Regions from separate parts of the Paenibacillus taichungensis genome, predicted to be linked through region 1. Evidence: a T-box and tRNA genes for the amino acid it is inferred to sense, from the RefSeq annotation. Region 1 holds a T-box; the other holds one or more tRNA genes.
What was found. The T-box of region 1 lies ahead of trpS (tryptophan--tRNA ligase). A T-box ahead of a tRNA ligase gene usually reads a tRNA of that ligase, here a tRNA-Trp.
Positions count from the first base shown of each region.

Region 1 (10,201 bases):
ATGGCTTGCAAAAGGAAGGCGATGAATCGCCGTTTGCCGGTATCGAAAATGTTGAAAAAGTAAGTACACCGGATCCTCCGAAATGGGAAGGCACCGAAACGGTAAATATTCTCGTTATGGGTGTTGATGCCCGCGGGCTGGAGAAGGGGGAAGTTCCTCGTTCTGACAGCATGATGGTCGTTTCGCTAGACCCACTCACCAAAAAAATCAATCTATTCTCCATTCTGCGCGACACATACGTCAACATTGACGGGTATGGCAAGGAACGCATCAATACTGCTATTACCCATGGTCCCAACGTGGCAATGAAAGCTGCCGGAGACCTCTTGGGTATCCCTGTACAGTATTATGTGTATACCGATTTCCAAGGATTCATCAAATTGGTGGATGCCGTTGGCGGTGTGGATTTTGACGTAGAGAAGGACATGCACTATACAAGTAAAGCGGACAATAATGAGTACGATATTGATTTGAAAAAAGGCTACCAGCATTTGGATGGCAACACAGCTCTCATGTACGTTCGTTTCCGTCATGATGCCATGTCGGATTATGCCCGTTCCGAACGGCAGCGCGAATTCCTGAAAGCAGTAGCAGCGAAAATGCAGTCAACAACAACGATTGCCAAACTACCTTCCATTCTGGAAGAAGTAAATCCTTATGTAGATACCAATCTGACCCTCTCCGACATGTGGAAGCTGGGCGGACTTGGATATCAGAGTAGCATGAACGGTAGCGAGCAAATTCCGCCAATGAAAATGCTCAAGGAAGAACGTACCCCAGGCGGAGCTGAAGTGCTGTCGGTAACCAATGAGGAAAAACTCAAGCAATATATTCAAGATATCATTCACCCTCCTGTTCAAGAAGAAGACAGTACTACCGGAGCCGAAGACAAAACGGCAAGTGGTGACGAACAAGATTCCAAGCAACCTGCACAATAATGAAGTGCACACGAAGAGGGCAGCCCATATGCTGCCCTCTCGCTGTGTTTTGTTTATCTAATATGAAAGGAAGTTATCTTATGAATCCATCACGTTCCCGTTCCGAGCTTTTATACGAAGAAGCACTTCAACATATTGTCGGAGGTGTCAACAGCCCCTCCCGTTCATTCAAAGCAGTGGGTGGCGGTGCACCTGTCTTTATGAAAAAGGCGCAAGGAGCGCACTTCTGGGATGTCGACGACAACCGATATATCGATTATCTCGCGGCCTACGGCCCGATTGTTACAGGACATGCTCACCCTCATATTACCCAGGCGATTACCGAGGCAGCAGCAAATGGTGTGCTGTACGGTACGCCTACGGAACTTGAGATCAAGCTCGCTAAAATGCTGAAAGAAGCCATTCCTTCAATGGACAAGGTTCGTTTTGTAAACTCCGGTACAGAAGCAGTCATGACTACCATCCGGGTTGCCCGCGCCTACACCAAACGTAATAAAATTGTAAAATTTGCTGGATGTTACCACGGTCACTCTGACTTGGTCCTTGTGGCAGCAGGTTCGGGGCCTTCCACGCTGGGTATTCCCGACAGTGCAGGCATTCCAACGAGCATTGCGCACGAAGTCATCACGGTACCTTTCAACGATCTGGACAGCCTGAAAGCAGCTCTGGAGCGTTGGGGCGATGATGTCGCCGCAGTCATGGTTGAACCGATTGTCGGCAACTTCGGTATGGTTATGCCAGAACCTGGCTTCCTGGAAGGACTCTGTGCCATGACTCGGGACAACGGCTCGCTCGTCATTTACGATGAGGTCATTACAGCCTTCCGTTTCCACTATGGCTCTACACAGACTTACGCTGGACTGGACAATCATGCGGAGATCGAACCGGATCTGACTGCACTTGGTAAAATTATCGGCGGCGGTCTGCCAATCGGTGCTTACGGCGGTCGTAAACAGGTTATGGAGCAGGTTGCTCCACTCGGCCCTGCCTATCAAGCCGGAACAATGGCTGGTAATCCTGCGTCTATCTCTGCGGGTATCGCTTGTCTGGAAGTCCTGCAAGGCGAAGGTGTATATGCGGAGATGGAACGTCTTGCGATTGATCTGACAACAGGCCTTCAGGCTTCTGCAGATCGTCATGGCATTGCATTAACCATTAACCGAATTCGTGGTGCATTTTCCACCCACTTCTGTGACCACCCGATTACGAACTATGATCAAGCCCAGGATACCGACGGTGAACAGTTCGCTTCCTTCTTCCGTCATATGCTGAATCGTGGCATTAATCTGGCTCCTTCCAAATATGAAGCCTGGTTCCTGACTACTGCACATACGGACAAGGATGTTGCGGAAACACTCGAAGCCGCAGAAGCTTCCTTCAAAGCTATGGCTCAGGCGTAGACCGTTATCTAACAAGAACAATTCACACGTCGCAGCATAGCATGTTACTGAAATTAATCACATTCACATGAAATAAGGCGTCCCACAAGCGATTAATCCGCTTGTGTGGACGCCTTTTGCAGTTTCACTATTTCCTCACGGATAATCCGCAGCCCTTCCTTGATCCGCTGCTTTGGAACATTGGATATATTTAACCGCAGCATTTTATCCTGATATATTTCCTGTGCGCCTTCCGGATAATATCGTTCTGTTGTATCGGCAATGACTCCCCGTTGGTCCAACCGGGACAGCAAGACCCTGAGCGGCATATCCTTAGGCAGCGGCAGAACCGTATGCTCCCCTCCAGTACGCGGTGCATTCGCAAATGGGCCGAAGTCTGGGAAGGCGTTAAGTTGTTGATACAATTTGTTCATCCGGGCAGCATAGCGGCTGCGGATGACTTTGCCATGGTGGGCAAACATCCCGTTACGGATATAGACCTCAAGTGCTGCCTGGGATAGTACCGCGGTGTCAATGTCGAGCATTTTTTTGTATTTACTAAACGATGCAGTAAGACTTGCAGGCAAAATAGCCACGCCAATCCGCAGGCCGGGAAACAGGATTTTGGAGTAACTTTTCAGATAAATGACTCGCCCTTCCGTATCATATGACCATAACGGGTCCTGCTTCGTGTTCTCTTCCAGATCAGCCAAGAAATCATCCTCTACCAGATAGACATCATAACGCTGCGCCAACCTGATCAATTTTTTCTTCTCAGCTGACGTCAGGGAAGTCCCAATCGGGTTGTGAAAACGCGGCATAACATAAAAAAATTTGATGTCTTCTTCGCGAAACTGTCGTTCGAGCGTGTCCCAATCTAGGCCACCCAGAGAGCGTCTGACCCCAGCAATCGGTACATTCAGACCTTGTAGAAGCGAAGGCATATTATGATAACCCGGCAGTTCCAGCATCACCTGCTTTTTCCCATTCGGAAAAGGCATTAGCGCCAGCACAGCAAGGGCCTGCTGCACCCCTGACGTAATAAAGAACTGCTCATTCCGGGCAAACACCTGATAATCGGCGAATTGCTTCTGCAGCAGATCAATTAATGAAGGTAAGCCTCTCTCAGTTCCATACAAAAACAAATCCGCCTGTTTCTTCTCCATAGCCTGATCCACACAATGGCGAAAATCGGAATAAGGGAATACTCGCGGATCAGGAGCTGCGGAGGCAAAATCCATTGGACCCTGCCATTCCCCATCCTCCACTTCGGCTCCATTCTGTACCGCATAATATCCGGACTGAGGCACCGCGTAGACCAGATGGCGTTCTTCCAGCCACTCGTACGCGCGTATGGCTGTACTTACGCTACATTGATATTGCTCAGCCAGAACACGCACAGCCGGCAGTTTGATGCCTTTATCCTGCCATTGTCCACTGTTCTGCTGGCGCAATTGGTCCTGAATCCATTGCTTAAGTGATTCAGCAATAATTTCGTACTTTCTCATTGGATTCTGCCTCTCCTCCGACTTCAGCATTACTTTAAGTGTACCGGTACAGTATACGTTTTTGTCTATTGTACCACTATTGGTCTGGCAGTATATTGAATAAGGTCAGACAGCGTACGCAGCAACATATGCGCCGTTGAAGTAATAAAGAAAAACCGTATTATTGGAGGAAACCCTATGAACAATAGCCAGACTAGAACATATGCATATGTAGCAGCTGTTTTATATGCAGCCATTATTGGTTTATCCTTTTTATTCGTTAAAATGACGGTAAGTGTCGCACATCCAATTGATGTATTGGCACACCGTTTTGCCTTGTCGTTACTTGTAGTCAGCATTCCTGTTATTTTTGGATGGATCAAGATCAAGCTAACCCTTCGTGATCTGTGGCGTATCATTCCGCTCGGGCTGCTCTCTCCTGTTTTGTTTTTTGCCTTTCAGGCATTCGGGTTAGTCTCGTCCAACTCATCGGAAGCAGGGATTATCCAGGCGATGGCCCCCGTTTTCACACTTGTGTTGGCCTCTATCTTTCTAAAAGAACGTACATCCCTTTTGCAAAAACTGTTTCTACTGTTGTCCGTGGCGGGTGTGATCTTTATTTTCTTGATGAAAGGAAGCGGGATGTCGGCAGGCAATTTTAAAGGTATTGCTTTATTGCTGCTCTCCACAGTGTGTTTTGCAGGTTATGGTGTATTGGCAAGACCCTTGGCGCAGAAATATAAACCGATGGAATTGACCTGGGTGACCCTGATGGTTGGATTTATCGTCTTCAACGCAGCTTCCCTGATTCGTCACGCGTCGAGCGGAACCATGGTGGATTATGTGAAGCCACTCGGAGATGCATCTTACCTAGGAGCACTGGCCTATCTGGCCGTCCTCTCCACCATGTTCTCCACGCTGCTGGCGAGTTATGCCCTGACTCATCTGGAAGCTTCCAAAATGAGTGTATTCAGTAATTTGTCCACGCTCATTTCGATTGCTGGCGGAGCCTGGATATTGCATGAACCAGTGTATGGATACCACTTTGTTGGAGCCCTGCTGATCATCGCTGGTGTACTTGGCACCAATATGAGCGGAAGAAAACGTGGGCTGGTCAATCCAGATAAAGCATGATACAATGTGAAAAATTGTAAACGGACGTTATCAACAATGATGAAGAGAAGTACACAGGACAGGATACCTCAGAGAGCCGGCGGATGGTGTGAGCAGGTGTATCGGTCATGTGGAAATGGGCTTCGGAGTTCCGAGTTGAACCCGTTCTGCCACCTGTACTCAGGAGCGCGGATCGTCAGTAGGCAAGGCGGCATGTTCAGCCGTTATCCATGGACAGGATATCGATAAGGCATATGTGAGCTTTCCGCATATATTTATCCGTATCCCTCAAGTGGGCCGCAACCAGCGGCCAATTAAGGTGGCACCGCGAAGCATAAGCTTCGTCCTTCTATTCTGTTCCCGTCTGGGAAACAGGATGAAGGACGAGGCTTTTTTTGATTTAATTTCTTTATTAGTACAACTCAACATTTACACAAGAACGGAGAGGACAGAAATAACCTGAAGAAGCGGAGTGTTCGCCTTTATCCCCAGATTTCACCTTTGTAAAAGTGTATCAAAAAATCAGGGGATAACAGCGATCGGAAGGTTGTTCTGTCATCGAAGTGACAAGTGTAAATAATCTTTAGTTCGACTGAGAAAGATGCAGGCTGAAAGGAGGTGATGGTCGTGGAAGACGGCTGGTGGCGTCAGCAATTATGGATCGCAAAATCACAACATCAAAGGAGAATAAACCATGAACAAGAACAAAGACATTATTTTAACCGGCGACCGAACAACCGGACAGCTTCATCTCGGCCATTACGTGGGCAGCCTGCGCAGTCGGGTGCAATTGCAGGATGAGTACAAAACGTATATTTTACTGGCTGATGTACAGGCGCTCACGACCCACTATGACCAACCGGGGCTGATTGCAGACAGCGTGCATCAAGTGACACTTGATTATCTTGCCGTAGGTATCGATCCCAATAAAGCCACTCTGTTCATCCAGTCGATGATTCCGGAAATTGCCGAGCTAACTGTCATTTTCTCCATGTTTGTCACGGTGAACAGTCTTCGGCATAATCCTACGATAAAAAACGAGGCGCGTGACCGTGGTTATAAGGATCTCTATTACGGATTTCTTGGATATCCCGTCAGCCAAGCTGCGGATATTGCGTTCTGCAAAGCAACCCTTGTTCCAGCGGGAGAAGACCAGATCCCACATATCGAAACAGCGCGGAAACTGGTACGGAGGTTCAATGAATTATATTCCCCAGTTCTGCCTGAACCACGTATTCTGACCGGAGAACGGCTGGGCGGACTGGATGGCGTGGGCAAAATGAGCAAAAGTATGGGCAACGCCATCTCGTTGAATGCTCATCCTGATGATGTATATGCCAAGCTGTCCAAGGCGAAAACTGACCCTGCACGCATTCATCGTTCTGATCCGGGACATCCAGATATTTGTCCGGTGTTTGCCTATCACCAGCTGTTTCGAAAGGATGAGGCTGCTGAGATTCATGCGAACTGTAGTAACGGCACCATTGGTTGCAAGGATTGCAAAAAGATTGCAGGTACTGCAATTAACGAACTGCTCTCCCCTTTCCGTGAACGGCGAAATTACTATGAACACCGTGGGCATGAAGTGAAAGAAATCCTCGTGGAAGGTACACGTCAGGCCCGTCAAGCTGCACGTGAGACAATGCTAGAGGTTCGTGAAGCGATGGGAATACGTTATTTCGACTGACGGTATGAGAAGGCTTGTTCACGTTAACACTGCTGAGAACAGTATATTGGGAAAAGAGGTCCCCTCAGCATGAAACCAACACAGCCTTCTTTTTTGCAAGCCATGATGTTAATGATGTTATCTGTCGGCCTGATCAGCCACGTCCTGATCATCCCTGCCCTTTTGTCTTCAGCCAAAAGGGATGCATGGATATCCGTTCTGTTGTCTGCAGGACCTTATCTTATATTCACTCTAATGCTTGCGTATGTTTCTCGTTTTCTCCAGCACCAAACCCTGCATGAATGGCTGACTTCCCATCTTGGCAAGCCTCTTGGCATGCTGTTTCGGGTGGGAAACAGCCTCTTTTTTCTGTCCGTGATCTACTTCACTCTGCATGATACCACCACTTGGGCCAAAACCAATTATCTGACGGAGACGCCAATATTGGTTACAAGCATTGCCCTGATGTCTCTCTGTGCCTATGCGGCCTATAAAGGAGTACGCTCTCTGGCATTTACAGCAGGCTTGATCCTGCCTTTGGTTGTGTTGCTTGGCTTCTATGTCGCTATCGTTAATACACAATACAAGGATTACAGTCGTCTGTTGCCTGTGCTTGAACATGGCTGGCATCCCGTATTTCATGGCACAGTCTACAGCCTTTCAGGCATGTTTGAGTTGCTGTTCATCTGGTACTTGCAGCCCCACCTCTCCAAGCGGATACGTGTATGGCAATACCTGATGCTCGCATCAATTATTCTTGGTCTAACCCTTGGCCCACTTATTGGGGCAATCGTGGAATTCGACCCTTTCGAAGCTGCCAAAATGCGTTATCCGGCCTTTGAAGAATGGCGAATTGCCTCCTTGGGCAAATATATTGCCCAGACTGATTTCTTTTCCATTTACCAATGGCTCGCCGGTTCTTTCACCCGGATTAGTCTGGCCATGTATATTGTAGTAGAAATTTGGAATATTAAGAGCGCCTCCAGAAGGATCATATGTTGTGCCACTCTTGGCGTTTTATTTATTCTTTCCATGCTGTATCCTCTGGATGATATGACATTCGAAAAGCTGCTTGTCCAGTACATATTCCCGTTCAATCTCATGTATCTGAGCGGACTAGCGGTAGTTGCAACAGCAGTTGCATACATCAGTTCACGCCATCAGAGGAGGAAACATCATGGAGCACCAAACGATTGACACCACGTCCCATGAAACACTGCTTGCCTCTTTCGAAGAGCAGTTTGATCCCTGCGCAGATGTTGTTATTCAGACCTTTCCAGCCAAAGATGAAACCGATATGTCGGTAATTATGCTCTATTGCGATGGTTTGGTGGACGGTAAACAAATCAACCAGTTTATTATCCCACGGCTGGAACAGCATTCTCTGTTCATAGAAGAAGCACACCCCAAAGAATTGGGATTAACCTTGAATCCAATAGAAGATCTTACAGATACAGAGAATTTAAATCTGCTGATTTTTAGCGGACAATTACTGCTTATTTTCGGAAATGGTGATCAGTCCTGCAGTCTAGATATCGCGAGTATACCAGGAAGAAACCCTGAGGAGTCAGCAATCGAGTCATCAATTAAAGGACCTCGGGACGGATTTACTGAAGAGCTGTCCGTAAATATCGGCCTCATTCGCAAACGAATGAAAACCTCTTCCATGTGTTATGAGAAATATGTTAAAGGTGGTCGTACCCAGACCTCTATTGGTCTGTTGTATGTCAAAGACATCATTAACCCGGATATTCTGAAAGAAGCACGCAAGAATCTCGACCAAATTGAAATCGATGGCATTCTTGGTACCTCTATTATGGAACGTGCAATTATGGGGGGAATTCGCAGTATCTTCCCACTCACGGATAATACGGAGCGACCCGATTATGTCGTGGACTCTCTTTTAAATGGGCGATTTGTGGTTCTCATTGAAGGTTCACCGGTAGCCATTATCGCTCCAACCACTCTGTTTAATCAGCTAAAATCGCCGGAAGACGAGAGTACCCCCTTTTTCATCGTTACTTTTGAGCGAATTTTGCGCATTTCCGGATTATTGATTGCTTGTTTCTTTCCTGCCTTTTATATTGGCCTGACCAGTTTCAATGTGGAGCAGATCCCCTTGCCCCTGCTGGCAACCATTTCAGGCACGCGGATGGGTCTACCCATGCCAGTAACGCTGGAAGCATTTTTAATGATATTTATGTTCGAGCTATTTAATGAAGCTGGCCGCCGACTCCCACGTGCCTTGGGACAAACCGTCAGCGTCGTAGGTGGACTTATTATTGGAGATGCAGCTATTCGAGCAGGAATTACTTCTCCCACAATCATAGTCACGGTCGCTATCTCGGTGATCTCCAGTTATATTCTGGTGAATACCGTGCTCAGTGGGGCTACTGCTCAAGTCCGGATTGGGATGCTAGTCATTTCTTCCATTCTTGGGTTATTCGGTTTCATGATTGGACTGCTTGGTCTGCTGGTGCACCTCGTATCCTTGGAGTGTTATGGTGTCTCATACCTGTCACCCGTCTCTCCTTATATACCCGGCGACTTCACCCAAGCCGTCTCCATGCCCCCTTCCATGAAACGAACCAAACGCCCAGCCGTACTCCATACCCAGGATTCCACTCGCCGGAGGAAACGCTCGTGACAAGATGGATGGCTAAGGTTAGCTTGCTTATAAGCTGCTTTATCCTGTTGACCGGGTGCTGGGATTCAAAAGAGGTTCAGAGCATTAACTTTATCACGGCTGTAGGAATAGATTATGTAGACAACCAATACGTTGCTTACGCTCAGCTCATTGATTTCTCCAGTATTGCCAAACAGGAAGGGCCAACTTCAAGGCAAGCAAGTGATATCTGGATCGGACGGGGTGAGGGTTCTACGCTGAGTATGGCTATTGATGATCTATATCAAACTTCTCAGCAACAAACGCTGTGGACCCATGTAAAAGCGATTGTTTTATCCAAAAATGTGTTGAATGGACGACTGGAGGATGTCTTCAATACACTGTTGCATTCAGGCCAACTGAGATATACCCCTTGGCTCTACGGTACAGAGCATAACATTACAGATGTACTCTCTCCCTCTGCCCTGCTGAACCAATCCGCCCAGACGATCGAGCTGTTTGAACCTATGAAGCTGTACAAGCAACATTCCGGTTATGAACCCATCCGGCTACATCAGCTCCTTGACGGATTTCGGGAGCCTGCTTCCGTTATTCTTTTGCCGTCCATTACCAATCAGAACCAGACCTGGTATAACGGGGATGAAACACCCCCGCTGATTAGAATGGATGGGTTTTACGTCATTTCAAACGGTAAAAATCAAGGCAGGGTTACGGGTAAGGACGCTGATGGCGCACGATTCGTGAATTATGACCGCGTCTATCAATATCCATTGTACGTATACAGCAACGGGAGCAAAATGCCGGAGCTGACGCTTAGGCTTAATAACCCAAAGACAAAGATTAAGGCGAGGAAAGAAGGAAACGGTGTTACATTTGACTTGATTACTTCGGTTAAAGGCGCCATCATCGAGGATCATGACTCTCATCGTTCTCCCCATGTCATGGAAAAGGCAGCGGAGAAACAGATTGAGTCCGAAATCCGCAATACGTTT
Region 1 covers NZ_CP194720.1:5,310,511-5,320,711, forward strand. The annotation lists gene ACR1R9_RS23835 (LCP family protein) at 1-938, shown strand, start outside; gene ACR1R9_RS23840 (glutamate-1-semialdehyde 2,1-aminomutase) at 1,019-2,338, shown strand; gene ACR1R9_RS23845 (PLP-dependent aminotransferase family protein) at 2,431-3,825, opposite strand; gene ACR1R9_RS23850 (DMT family transporter) at 4,003-4,938, shown strand; T-box leader at 4,966-5,269, shown strand; gene trpS (tryptophan--tRNA ligase) at 5,612-6,604, shown strand; gene ACR1R9_RS23860 (GerAB/ArcD/ProY family transporter) at 6,674-7,780, shown strand; gene ACR1R9_RS23865 (spore germination protein) at 7,761-9,230, shown strand; gene ACR1R9_RS23870 (Ger(x)C family spore germination protein) at 9,239-10,201, shown strand, end outside.

Region 2 (10,201 bases), 1.8 Mb from region 1:
AGTACCATCGAACAAATTGATTATGGCTGTGCCTCTATATACTCGAATCTGGACGGAAGAGACTAATGATCAAGGAGAAGTAAAAGTGTCTTCCAAAGCGGTAGGCATGAGCACCATCGCAGATCTGATTAAGGAAAAGAAACTCAAACCTGTTCTGGATAAACAAAGCGGACAAAATTATGTGGAATATTCCGAAGATGGGGCCACTAAGAAAATTTGGATAGAGGATGCCGTTTCGCTTCAGGCACGTGTTGATTTGGTTGCTTCGTTGAAATTGGGTGGAGTAGCTGCATGGAATCGAAGCTTCGCCAATGCATCGGCATGGGAAACGCTAAAACAGGCAGGGTATTCGAAATGAAATAAACATGAAATAGCTCAATTGAACTTATATATTAATTAATTTAATGTCTTTCTGAAATTCAAAAAAAGGTCCGGTGAAGATACCGGGCCTTTTTTCTGTCTCTGGGCTTTGATGAAAAGAGCATCTAGCTGTTGGAACTCATGCCATGATCTGTGTCGGAAGGGGATGGAGGTGTGGAATGCGCTTTCAGTTGTGAACTAGTTGTATTGGCCTGATTAGGGTCCAGGGTAAGGATGGTATGACAGAACATACAACGATCCGTCTTGCCGAGCATTTTGGTTAACTTGCCACATTCCGGACAGTCTACTTGTACTGCGCTGGTGGAAAGCATACCAGCCCAGAAATAAATGGCCAGACTAGCCATCATGGCAATCAGGCCGATGACGAGTCCCACAGCGGCAAATACTTTGCCTGCGTGTCCCCAGAACACAATTCCGGCAGTTCCCAGTACCATTAGGCCCATGCCTAGCATGGTAAGTAGTAGTCCCCAAGTGCGAAAAGCATTAATTTTTGCAGATTTAAAAATCATGAAAAATGCTCCTATCGTATGAGTAGTATCGGACCTGGATAAGAAGGAAACCTTAGTCTGCATGTAGAATTACATTATAACTGACTTGGCGCTTATCTGCCATGAATTGTATGGAGGGAATCGTGGAACTAAAGAACCTTGCTTTTTTGTCCGAACAGTCGGAAGAGACAGGGGCAGTTGGGGCTATCGCTTATTCCCATCCGGGAGATCGATTCCACGGCTCCCTAATCCAGGATTTTGAATTGCTTGTGTTTGTTGTTCATAATACCGACCAGTTGATATCCAAGGTTGGACACTACAAATATGGTGATCTTCGTTATCAAATGATCTATGTCAGCCGTCATGAGCTGCAGAGCAGTGTAATTACGGGGGATAACAATAACATCATGCAGTGCCTGATTGAAGGTGAGATCATCTGGGAAGCAGATAACGCCTTGAGCGATTTGCGAGAGGAACTATCTGCTTTTGGAACCGAATTGCGTGAGCAAAAGCTGCTGCATGAGTTCGCCAGCTTTTTGAAAATGTATGTGGAAGCCAAACGTTACATTCAAGAGGGCCATGTTGTTGATGCCTATTACAATGTACTTGAGGCTCTGGGGAACTGGGCTAGAATTGTACTTATTGAACAGGGGATCTACCCGGATCATGCCGTCTGGACACATGTGCAGAGTTTGGATCGTGCTTTGTGGAAGCTCTATCAGGAGCTTACAGTAAGTTCAGAGACTCTGGAACAGAGAGTTGAGCTTGTGCTGCTTGCTTGTGAATTCTCAGTGATGTCCAAAATGAGCGATTGCTCCGGCTTACTTCTGCGTGTGCTTGGAAGTCGAAGGGAGCCGTGGAGTATGGATGAACTTGTCCATCATCCACAGTTGAGATTTGTACGGGAGGATCTACCGCTCATCCTTCGCAAGCTGGTATTTCGTTCTATAGTAAAAGAATCGGCAGGCTGGCCATCCTTTATAGGAGGAGATGGACGGGAAATCCGCTATTGGATTGAGGCGTAGATACTCGAGAAGACTGTCATTAAATGGCTTATAATGTGGGAGGGGAAACCTTCCTTTTTTGTTTGATTAATAATTTATAAAAAGAGGTTGACTCTTATTCAGGAAATATGATACATTATATTTCGTTCCTCAAACGAGCTTATCGTCAACAATTGATAAATTCTGCAGAGGAATTAGTGAAGAACAAAAGCTTCAAAAAAAGAAATTAAAAAAAGTTCTTGACGAAAACAAACGAAATGTGATACATTATTTAAGTCGCCGCCGAAAACACGGTTGAGACAAAAAGAGAGTAACACAAATCGAGTTTGATCTTTGAAAACTGAACAACGAGTGAGTAACGATCTTGCTTGCAAGATCGACGCTGAGAAATTGGTACAAGTCTTCGGACTGTATGATTTCAAAGCAAAAATGAGATTTTTAATCTCGTCAGTTTCAAAATGAGCTTATCGCTCTTTTCAATACTTTATTGGAGAGTTTGATCCTGGCTCAGGACGAACGCTGGCGGCATGCCTAATACATGCAAGTCGAGCGGACTTGATGAGAAGCTTGCTTCTCTGATGGTTAGCGGCGGACGGGTGAGTAACACGTAGGCAACCTGCCCTCAAGTTTGGGACAACTACCGGAAACGGTAGCTAATACCGAATAGTTGTTTTCTTCTCCTGAAGAGAACTGGAAAGACGGAGCAATCTGTCACTTGGGGATGGGCCTGCGGCGCATTAGCTAGTTGGTGGGGTAACGGCTCACCAAGGCGACGATGCGTAGCCGACCTGAGAGGGTGATCGGCCACACTGGGACTGAGACACGGCCCAGACTCCTACGGGAGGCAGCAGTAGGGAATCTTCCGCAATGGGCGAAAGCCTGACGGAGCAATGCCGCGTGAGTGATGAAGGTTTTCGGATCGTAAAGCTCTGTTGCTAGGGAAGAACGCTTGGGAGAGTAACTGCTCTCAAGGTGACGGTACCTGAGAAGAAAGCCCCGGCTAACTACGTGCCAGCAGCCGCGGTAATACGTAGGGGGCAAGCGTTGTCCGGAATTATTGGGCGTAAAGCGCGCGCAGGCGGTCATTTAAGTCTGGTGTTTAATCCCGGGGCTCAACCCCGGATCGCACTGGAAACTGGGTGACTTGAGTGCAGAAGAGGAGAGTGGAATTCCACGTGTAGCGGTGAAATGCGTAGATATGTGGAGGAACACCAGTGGCGAAGGCGACTCTCTGGGCTGTAACTGACGCTGAGGCGCGAAAGCGTGGGGAGCAAACAGGATTAGATACCCTGGTAGTCCACGCCGTAAACGATGAGTGCTAGGTGTTAGGGGTTTCGATACCCTTGGTGCCGAAGTTAACACATTAAGCACTCCGCCTGGGGAGTACGGTCGCAAGACTGAAACTCAAAGGAATTGACGGGGACCCGCACAAGCAGTGGAGTATGTGGTTTAATTCGAAGCAACGCGAAGAACCTTACCAGGTCTTGACATCCCTCTGATCGGTACAGAGATGTATCTTTCCTTCGGGACAGAGGAGACAGGTGGTGCATGGTTGTCGTCAGCTCGTGTCGTGAGATGTTGGGTTAAGTCCCGCAACGAGCGCAACCCTTGATCTTAGTTGCCAGCACTTCGGGTGGGCACTCTAAGGTGACTGCCGGTGACAAACCGGAGGAAGGTGGGGATGACGTCAAATCATCATGCCCCTTATGACCTGGGCTACACACGTACTACAATGGCCGGTACAACGGGCTGTGAAGCCGCGAGGTGGAACGAATCCTAAAAAGCCGGTCTCAGTTCGGATTGCAGGCTGCAACTCGCCTGCATGAAGTCGGAATTGCTAGTAATCGCGGATCAGCATGCCGCGGTGAATACGTTCCCGGGTCTTGTACACACCGCCCGTCACACCACGAGAGTTTATAACACCCGAAGTCGGTGGGGTAACCGCAAGGAGCCAGCCGCCGAAGGTGGGATAGATGATTGGGGTGAAGTCGTAACAAGGTAGCCGTATCGGAAGGTGCGGCTGGATCACCTCCTTTCTATGGAGAATCGTTTCCCGAGTGGAAACATTCAAATACGCAGCTTAGCTGCAAAACTTACTCACTCGTTGCTCAGTTTTGAGAGCTCAAACTCTCAAAACAGCTTGCTTTTGCATGGAGCTTGTTCTTTGAAAACTAGATATCGAAACGAAAATTGCGAATTAGAACATTCCTTTTTAAGCTGAACTTGTGTAAACAAGTTTCAATAAAAACGGTAGATTGCATTTGCTCCTTGGAGCAATTGGTTAAGCTACTAAGAGCACACGGAGGATGCCTAGGCGCTAGGAGCCGATGAAGGACGTGGCGAACAACGAAACTGCCTCGGGGAGCTGTAAGCAAGCTTTGATCCGGGGGTGTCCGAATGGGGAAACCCAGCTGGGGTAATTTCCAGTTACTCATAACTGAATACATAGGTTATGTAGAGGCATACCAGGGGAACTGAAACATCTAAGTACCTTGAGGAAGAGAAAACAATAGTGATTCCGTCAGTAGCGGCGAGCGAACGCGGAGAAGCCCAAACCAGAGAGCTTGCTCTTTGGGGTTGTGGGACATCTCACATGGAGTTACAAAGGAACCGGTTAAACGAAGAGGTCTGGAAAGGCCCGCCAAAGAAGGTAAAAGCCCTGTACTTGAAAGTTGGTTCTCTCCGAGATGTATCCCGAGTAGTGCGGGGCACGTGAAACCCCGTATGAATCCGGCAGGACCATCTGCCAAGGCTAAATACTTCCTAGCGACCGATAGTGAAGCAGTACCGTGAGGGAAAGGTGAAAAGCACCCCGGAAGGGGAGTGAAATAGAACCTGAAACCGTGTGCTTACAAAAAGTCAGAGCCCGTTTTAGGGGTGATGGCGTGCCTTTTGTAGAATGAACCGGCGAGTTACGTTCCCGTGCAAGGTTAAGGTGAAGAGCCGGAGCCGCAGCGAAAGCGAGTCTGAATAGGGCGACATAGTACGTGGACGTAGACCCGAAACCGGGTGATCTACCCCTGTCCAGGGTGAAGGTGCGGTAACACGCACTGGAGGCCCGAACCCACGCACGTTGAAAAGTGCGGGGATGAGGTGGGGGTAGCGGAGAAATTCCAATCGAACTCGGAGATAGCTGGTTCTCCCCGAAATAGCTTTAGGGCTAGCCTCGGAAAACAGAGTCGTGGAGGTAGAGCACTGATTGGGTGCGGGGCCCGCAAGGGTTACCAAGCTCAGTCAAACTCCGAATGCCATAGACTTACTTCCGGGAGTCAGACAGTGAGTGCTAAGATCCATTGTCAAAAGGGAAACAGCCCAGACCATCAGCTAAGGTCCCCAAGTGTGTGTTAAGTGGGAAAGGATGTGGAGTTGCACAGACAACCAGGATGTTGGCTTAGAAGCAGCCACCATTGAAAGAGTGCGTAATAGCTCACTGGTCGAGTGACTCTGCGCCGAAAATGTAACGGGGCTAAACACACCACCGAAGCTATGGCTTGATGCTTTGCATCAGGGGTAGGGGAGCGTTGTATAAGGGTTGAAGGTGTACCGTAAGGAGCGCTGGACATTATACAAGTGAGAATGCCGGTATGAGTAACGAAAAGATCAGTGAGAATCTGATCCGCCGAAAGCCTAAGGGTTCCTGAGGAAGGCTCGTCCGCTCAGGGTAAGTCGGGACCTAAGGCGAGGCCGAAAGGCGTAGTCGAAGGACAACAGGTCGAAATTCCTGTACCACCGTAAGCCGTTATGAGCAATGGGGGGACGCAGCAGGGTAGTGACGCGGACTGATGGATGTCCGTCTAAGCAGTGAGGCTGATGTGTAGGCAAATCCGCACATCGTAAGGCTGGGCTGTAATGGGGAGCGAAAATTATAGTAGCGAAGGTCATGATCTCACACTGCCAAGAAAAGCCTCTAGCCAGGTGATGGTGCCCGTACCGCAAACCGACACAGGTAGGCGAGAAGAGAATTCTAAGGCGCGCGGAAGAACTCTCGTTAAGGAACTCGGCAAAATGACCCCGTAACTTCGGGAGAAGGGGTGCCCCGGTAGTGTGAATAGCACGAGGGGGCCGCAGTGAAAAGGCCCAAGCGACTGTTTAGCAAAAACACAGGTCTGTGCGAAGCCGTAAGGCGAAGTATACGGGCTGACGCCTGCCCGGTGCTGGAAGGTTAAGGGGAGCGGTTAGGAGCAATCCGAAGCTGTGAACCGAAGCCCCAGTAAACGGCGGCCGTAACTATAACGGTCCTAAGGTAGCGAAATTCCTTGTCAGGTAAATTCTGACCCGCACGAATGGCGTAACGACTTGGGCGCTGTCTCAACGAGAGATCCGGTGAAATTTTAATACCTGTGAAGATGCAGGTTACCCGCGACAAGACGGAAAGACCCCATGGAGCTTTACTGCAGCTTGATATTGAATTTGGGTACGATCTGTACAGGATAGGTGGGAGCCTTTGAAGCATGAGCGCCAGCTTGTGTGGAGGCACCGTTGGGATACCACCCTGATCGTATCTAGGTTCTAACCTGGTACCGTAATCCGGTGCGGGGACAGTGTCAGGTGGGCAGTTTGACTGGGGCGGTCGCCTCCTAAAGAGTAACGGAGGCGCCCAAAGGTTCCCTCAGAATGGTTGGAAATCATTCGAAGAGTGCAAAGGCATAAGGGAGCTTGACTGCGAGACCTACAAGTCGAGCAGGGACGAAAGTCGGGCTTAGTGATCCGGTGGTACCGCATGGAAGGGCCATCGCTCAACGGATAAAAGCTACCCTGGGGATAACAGGCTTATCTCCCCCAAGAGTCCACATCGACGGGGAGGTTTGGCACCTCGATGTCGGCTCATCGCATCCTGGGGCTGAAGTAGGTCCCAAGGGTTGGGCTGTTCGCCCATTAAAGCGGTACGCGAGCTGGGTTCAGAACGTCGTGAGACAGTTCGGTCCCTATCTGTCGTGGGCGTAGGAAATTTGAGAGGAGCTGTCCTTAGTACGAGAGGACCGGGATGGACGTACCGCTGGTGTACCAGTTGTTCCGCCAGGAGCACCGCTGGGTAGCTATGTACGGAAGGGATAAGCGCTGAAAGCATCTAAGCGTGAAGCCCCCCTCAAGATGAGATTTCCCAGTATGTAAGACCCCTTGAAGACGACGAGGTAGATAGGCTGGGGGTGGAAGTGCAGCAATGCATGGAGCTGACCAGTACTAATCGGTCGAGGGCTTATCCAATATGCAAGTTGTAAATCGCACATTTCGTTTCGGATCTAGTTTTCAGAGAATGATCTCTGAAGCATTATTCCCTGATAGCTCAGTTGGTAGAGCACTCGACTGTTAATCGAGTTGTCACAGGTTCGAGCCCTGTTCGGGGAGCCATATGGAGAGGTGTCCGAGTTGGCCGAAGGAGCACGATTGGAAATCGTGTAGGCGCCACAAGCGTCTCGAGGGTTCGAATCCCTCTCTCTCCGCCATAGCAAGGCCCGTTGGTCAAGGGGTTAAGACACCTCCCTTTCACGGAGGTAACAGGGGTTCGAATCCCCTACGGGTCATATCTAACTTCGAAAAAAAAGAAGTTGATTTACACAGCAATTTTATGATAAGATCATAAATGTGTTGTTCGGAGGCTTAGCTCAGCTGGGAGAGCATCTGCCTTACAAGCAGAGGGTCGGGGGTTCGATCCCCTCAGCCTCCACCATATAACTTTTAATAACGACGCGGGGTGGAGCAGCCCGGTAGCTCGTCGGGCTCATAACCCGAAGGCCGCAGGTTCAAATCCTGCCCCCGCAATTATACTTTCTATCAAGAAAGTGATCTGGAACCGTGGTGTAGTTGGCCTAACATGCCTGCCTGTCACGCAGGAGATCGCGGGTTCGAATCCCGTCGGTTCCGCCATTTTAATCTTTACATGAGGAAGCTGTTCACTAAATCTGCTATATGGCACCGAACGCCCTAGATAAAGTGTAACGTTTCAGGATTAAACTTTATTATGGCTCGGTAGCTCAGTCGGTAGAGCAGAGGACTGAAAATCCTCGTGTCGGCGGTTCGATTCCGTCCCGAGCCACCATTTATCACAACTTAATACGCCGGTGTAGCTCAACTGGTAGAGCAACTGACTTGTAATCAGTAGGTTGGGGGTTCAAGTCCTCTCGCCGGCACCACTTATGGAGGATTAGCGAAGTGGCCAAACGCATCAGACTGTAAATCTGCTCCCGTACGGGTTCGGTGGTTCGAATCCATCATCCTCCACCAGTTTTTAGGGGCATAGTTTAAAGGTAGAACAACGGTCTCCAAAACCGTTGGTGTGGGTTCAATTCCTGCTGCCCCTGCCAATTAACTTTTAAGAACATATTGTATTATGGCGATCGTGGCGAAGTGGTTAACGCACCGGTTTGTGGATCCGGCATTCGGGGGTTCAATTCCCCTCGATCGCCCCTTTGTTTTTTTTGGGGATTAGCCAAGCGGTAAGGCAACGGACTTTGACTCCGTCATGCATAGGTTCAAATCCTATATCCCCAGCCATTATGCGGACGTGGCTCAGCGGTAGAGCATCGCCTTGCCAAGGCGAGGGTCGCGGGTTCGATTCCCGTCGTCCGCTCCAAAATATGGCGCCATAGCCAAGTGGTAAGGCACAGCTCTGCAAAAGCTTTATCCCCAGTTCGAATCTGGGTGGCGCCTCCAGTATTTTCATAAAAACTTCATATGCCGGCGTGGCGGAATGGCAGACGCGCTCGACTCAAAATCGAGTGGGAAACCGTGGAGGTTCGAGTCCTCTCGCCGGTATTCAAGCAAGTATGGAAAAGCTCATTAGATGCAAAATCTAATGAGCTTTTTTTATTTGTCGGAATGAAAGGTGACGTGCGGCAATTAAGCAAAGAGGGGCTCCTGAATGGAATTTTGTAGGTCATCACAACACCATTTCATTCCCTGATCTCTGGCACTCGGATTATGGCTTATAGAAGGAGATGGAATTATTTTTGTTTACGTATTGACTCATAACTTTAATCAGTATATTGTGGATATACAAAGTCTCTAATATTACTTCGTTTAATTATGGATATTATAGCTCTTTTAAATTCATATAAAAGATGCTTATCCAAGCAAGATAGTATCCTTTTGCGTGTGAATTTATATTTTATAAAAGAAACGGAGTGAAGCAACGTGTCTGAGGAAAAACATGTATTAAAACATTCTGAAATTTTATTTGATCGATCTGTGTGGGAAGAATCAGTCGACAGCTTCAAAATACAATATGAAGAGTACGGCGTTTGACGCAACAGGAGCATTTGAACGATGGGCTAGAGAATATCACCAACAGTCGTTTACTGACGATGGAAAGAAGCGATCCGATCGCATCACAGGCTGGATAGAAAATCAGGGTGTGAGTTTTGACGGGTTATCCATATTAGACATTGGAGCAGCGTCAGGCATCTTTACGATTCCTTTTGCAACCAAAGGAGCGAACGTTACAGCTGTAGAGCCCTCTGAACTGTTAGTTTCATTAATGAAGGAGACTATTCCTGCATCCCTTACATCCAGTATTGATATCGTTTCAGAGCGGTTCGAGGACATATCGATTCAGGACAAAGGCTGGGAGAAGAAATATGATTTTGCATTTGCATCCATGTGCCCGGCAATGTCGAATTGGGAAACGATTGAACAGGCGATTAGCACTGCCCGAAAGTATGTTTATATTAGTACGATGGCTGGACCGAGAGAACACACACTAATAAATGAGCTTAAAGAGGTACTAGGTGTCTATCCATCATACAACGCCGGAGATATGGGATATATACAACAGCTGCTGTACCTGAAAGATTATTCTTACACCACCTTAATCACTAAAGAAACAAGTTATATGCAGATGTCTGTTGAGGAAGTCGTTGATAAGCTTCAGGAGTGGCTTAGCACGCACGAACTGCCAACGGATGAAGGTTCACTTGCCCTGGCTGAGCAATATATCAGAGACACTTACAAGGATGGTATGGTTACATTCTCACGCGGAGGGAAGTTCGGTAAAATTCTGATTCAATTGGAGCAACAGAACATGAAAGTGGTACGGACCAAGTAACAGTAGACCCATTTCAGCAGGAATCAATTTAGATAAAGTTTTAAAAAGGAAAAGGGAGCAGTATAACTGCTCCCTTTTTGATGGTCAGATATAAGACATCTTATTCTTCGACTAAATAACAAACGTTCTTCTTCTATAAATAGAAATTGATATAACTCTCATACTTCATCCTCCAAAGAGCCGTTATTGCTTCATGTATAGATCAGGCTTATGTTTACGTCCCCTATACTGTCCAGGCGTGATCCCTTCCCATTTTCGAAAAGAACGGATAAAGTTCTGCGGGTTGT
Region 2 covers NZ_CP194720.1:210,681-220,881, forward strand. The annotation lists gene ACR1R9_RS01010 (glycosyl hydrolase family 18 protein) at 1-358, shown strand, start outside; gene ACR1R9_RS01015 (YgzB family protein) at 486-890, opposite strand; gene ACR1R9_RS01020 (nucleotidyltransferase-like protein) at 1,013-1,894, shown strand; rRNA gene ACR1R9_RS01025 (16S ribosomal RNA) at 2,358-3,909, shown strand; rRNA gene ACR1R9_RS01030 (23S ribosomal RNA) at 4,153-7,078, shown strand; tRNA gene ACR1R9_RS01035 (tRNA-Asn) at 7,147-7,222, shown strand; tRNA gene ACR1R9_RS01040 (tRNA-Ser) at 7,226-7,317, shown strand; tRNA gene ACR1R9_RS01045 (tRNA-Glu) at 7,324-7,395, shown strand; tRNA gene ACR1R9_RS01050 (tRNA-Val) at 7,466-7,541, shown strand; tRNA gene ACR1R9_RS01055 (tRNA-Met) at 7,560-7,633, shown strand; tRNA gene ACR1R9_RS01060 (tRNA-Asp) at 7,661-7,738, shown strand; tRNA gene ACR1R9_RS01065 (tRNA-Phe) at 7,835-7,910, shown strand; tRNA gene ACR1R9_RS01070 (tRNA-Thr) at 7,929-8,004, shown strand; tRNA gene ACR1R9_RS01075 (tRNA-Tyr) at 8,010-8,095, shown strand; tRNA gene ACR1R9_RS01080 (tRNA-Trp) at 8,102-8,175, shown strand; tRNA gene ACR1R9_RS01085 (tRNA-His) at 8,205-8,277, shown strand; tRNA gene ACR1R9_RS01090 (tRNA-Gln) at 8,291-8,365, shown strand; tRNA gene ACR1R9_RS01095 (tRNA-Gly) at 8,370-8,444, shown strand; tRNA gene ACR1R9_RS01100 (tRNA-Cys) at 8,451-8,524, shown strand; tRNA gene ACR1R9_RS01105 (tRNA-Leu) at 8,548-8,626, shown strand; gene ACR1R9_RS01110 (class I SAM-dependent methyltransferase) at 9,096-9,914, shown strand; gene ACR1R9_RS01115 (helix-turn-helix domain-containing protein) at 10,098-10,201, opposite strand, start outside.
Region 2: it encodes a tRNA-Trp, which carries the amino acid that the T-box ahead of trpS (tryptophan--tRNA ligase) is inferred to sense. The anticodon was not compared.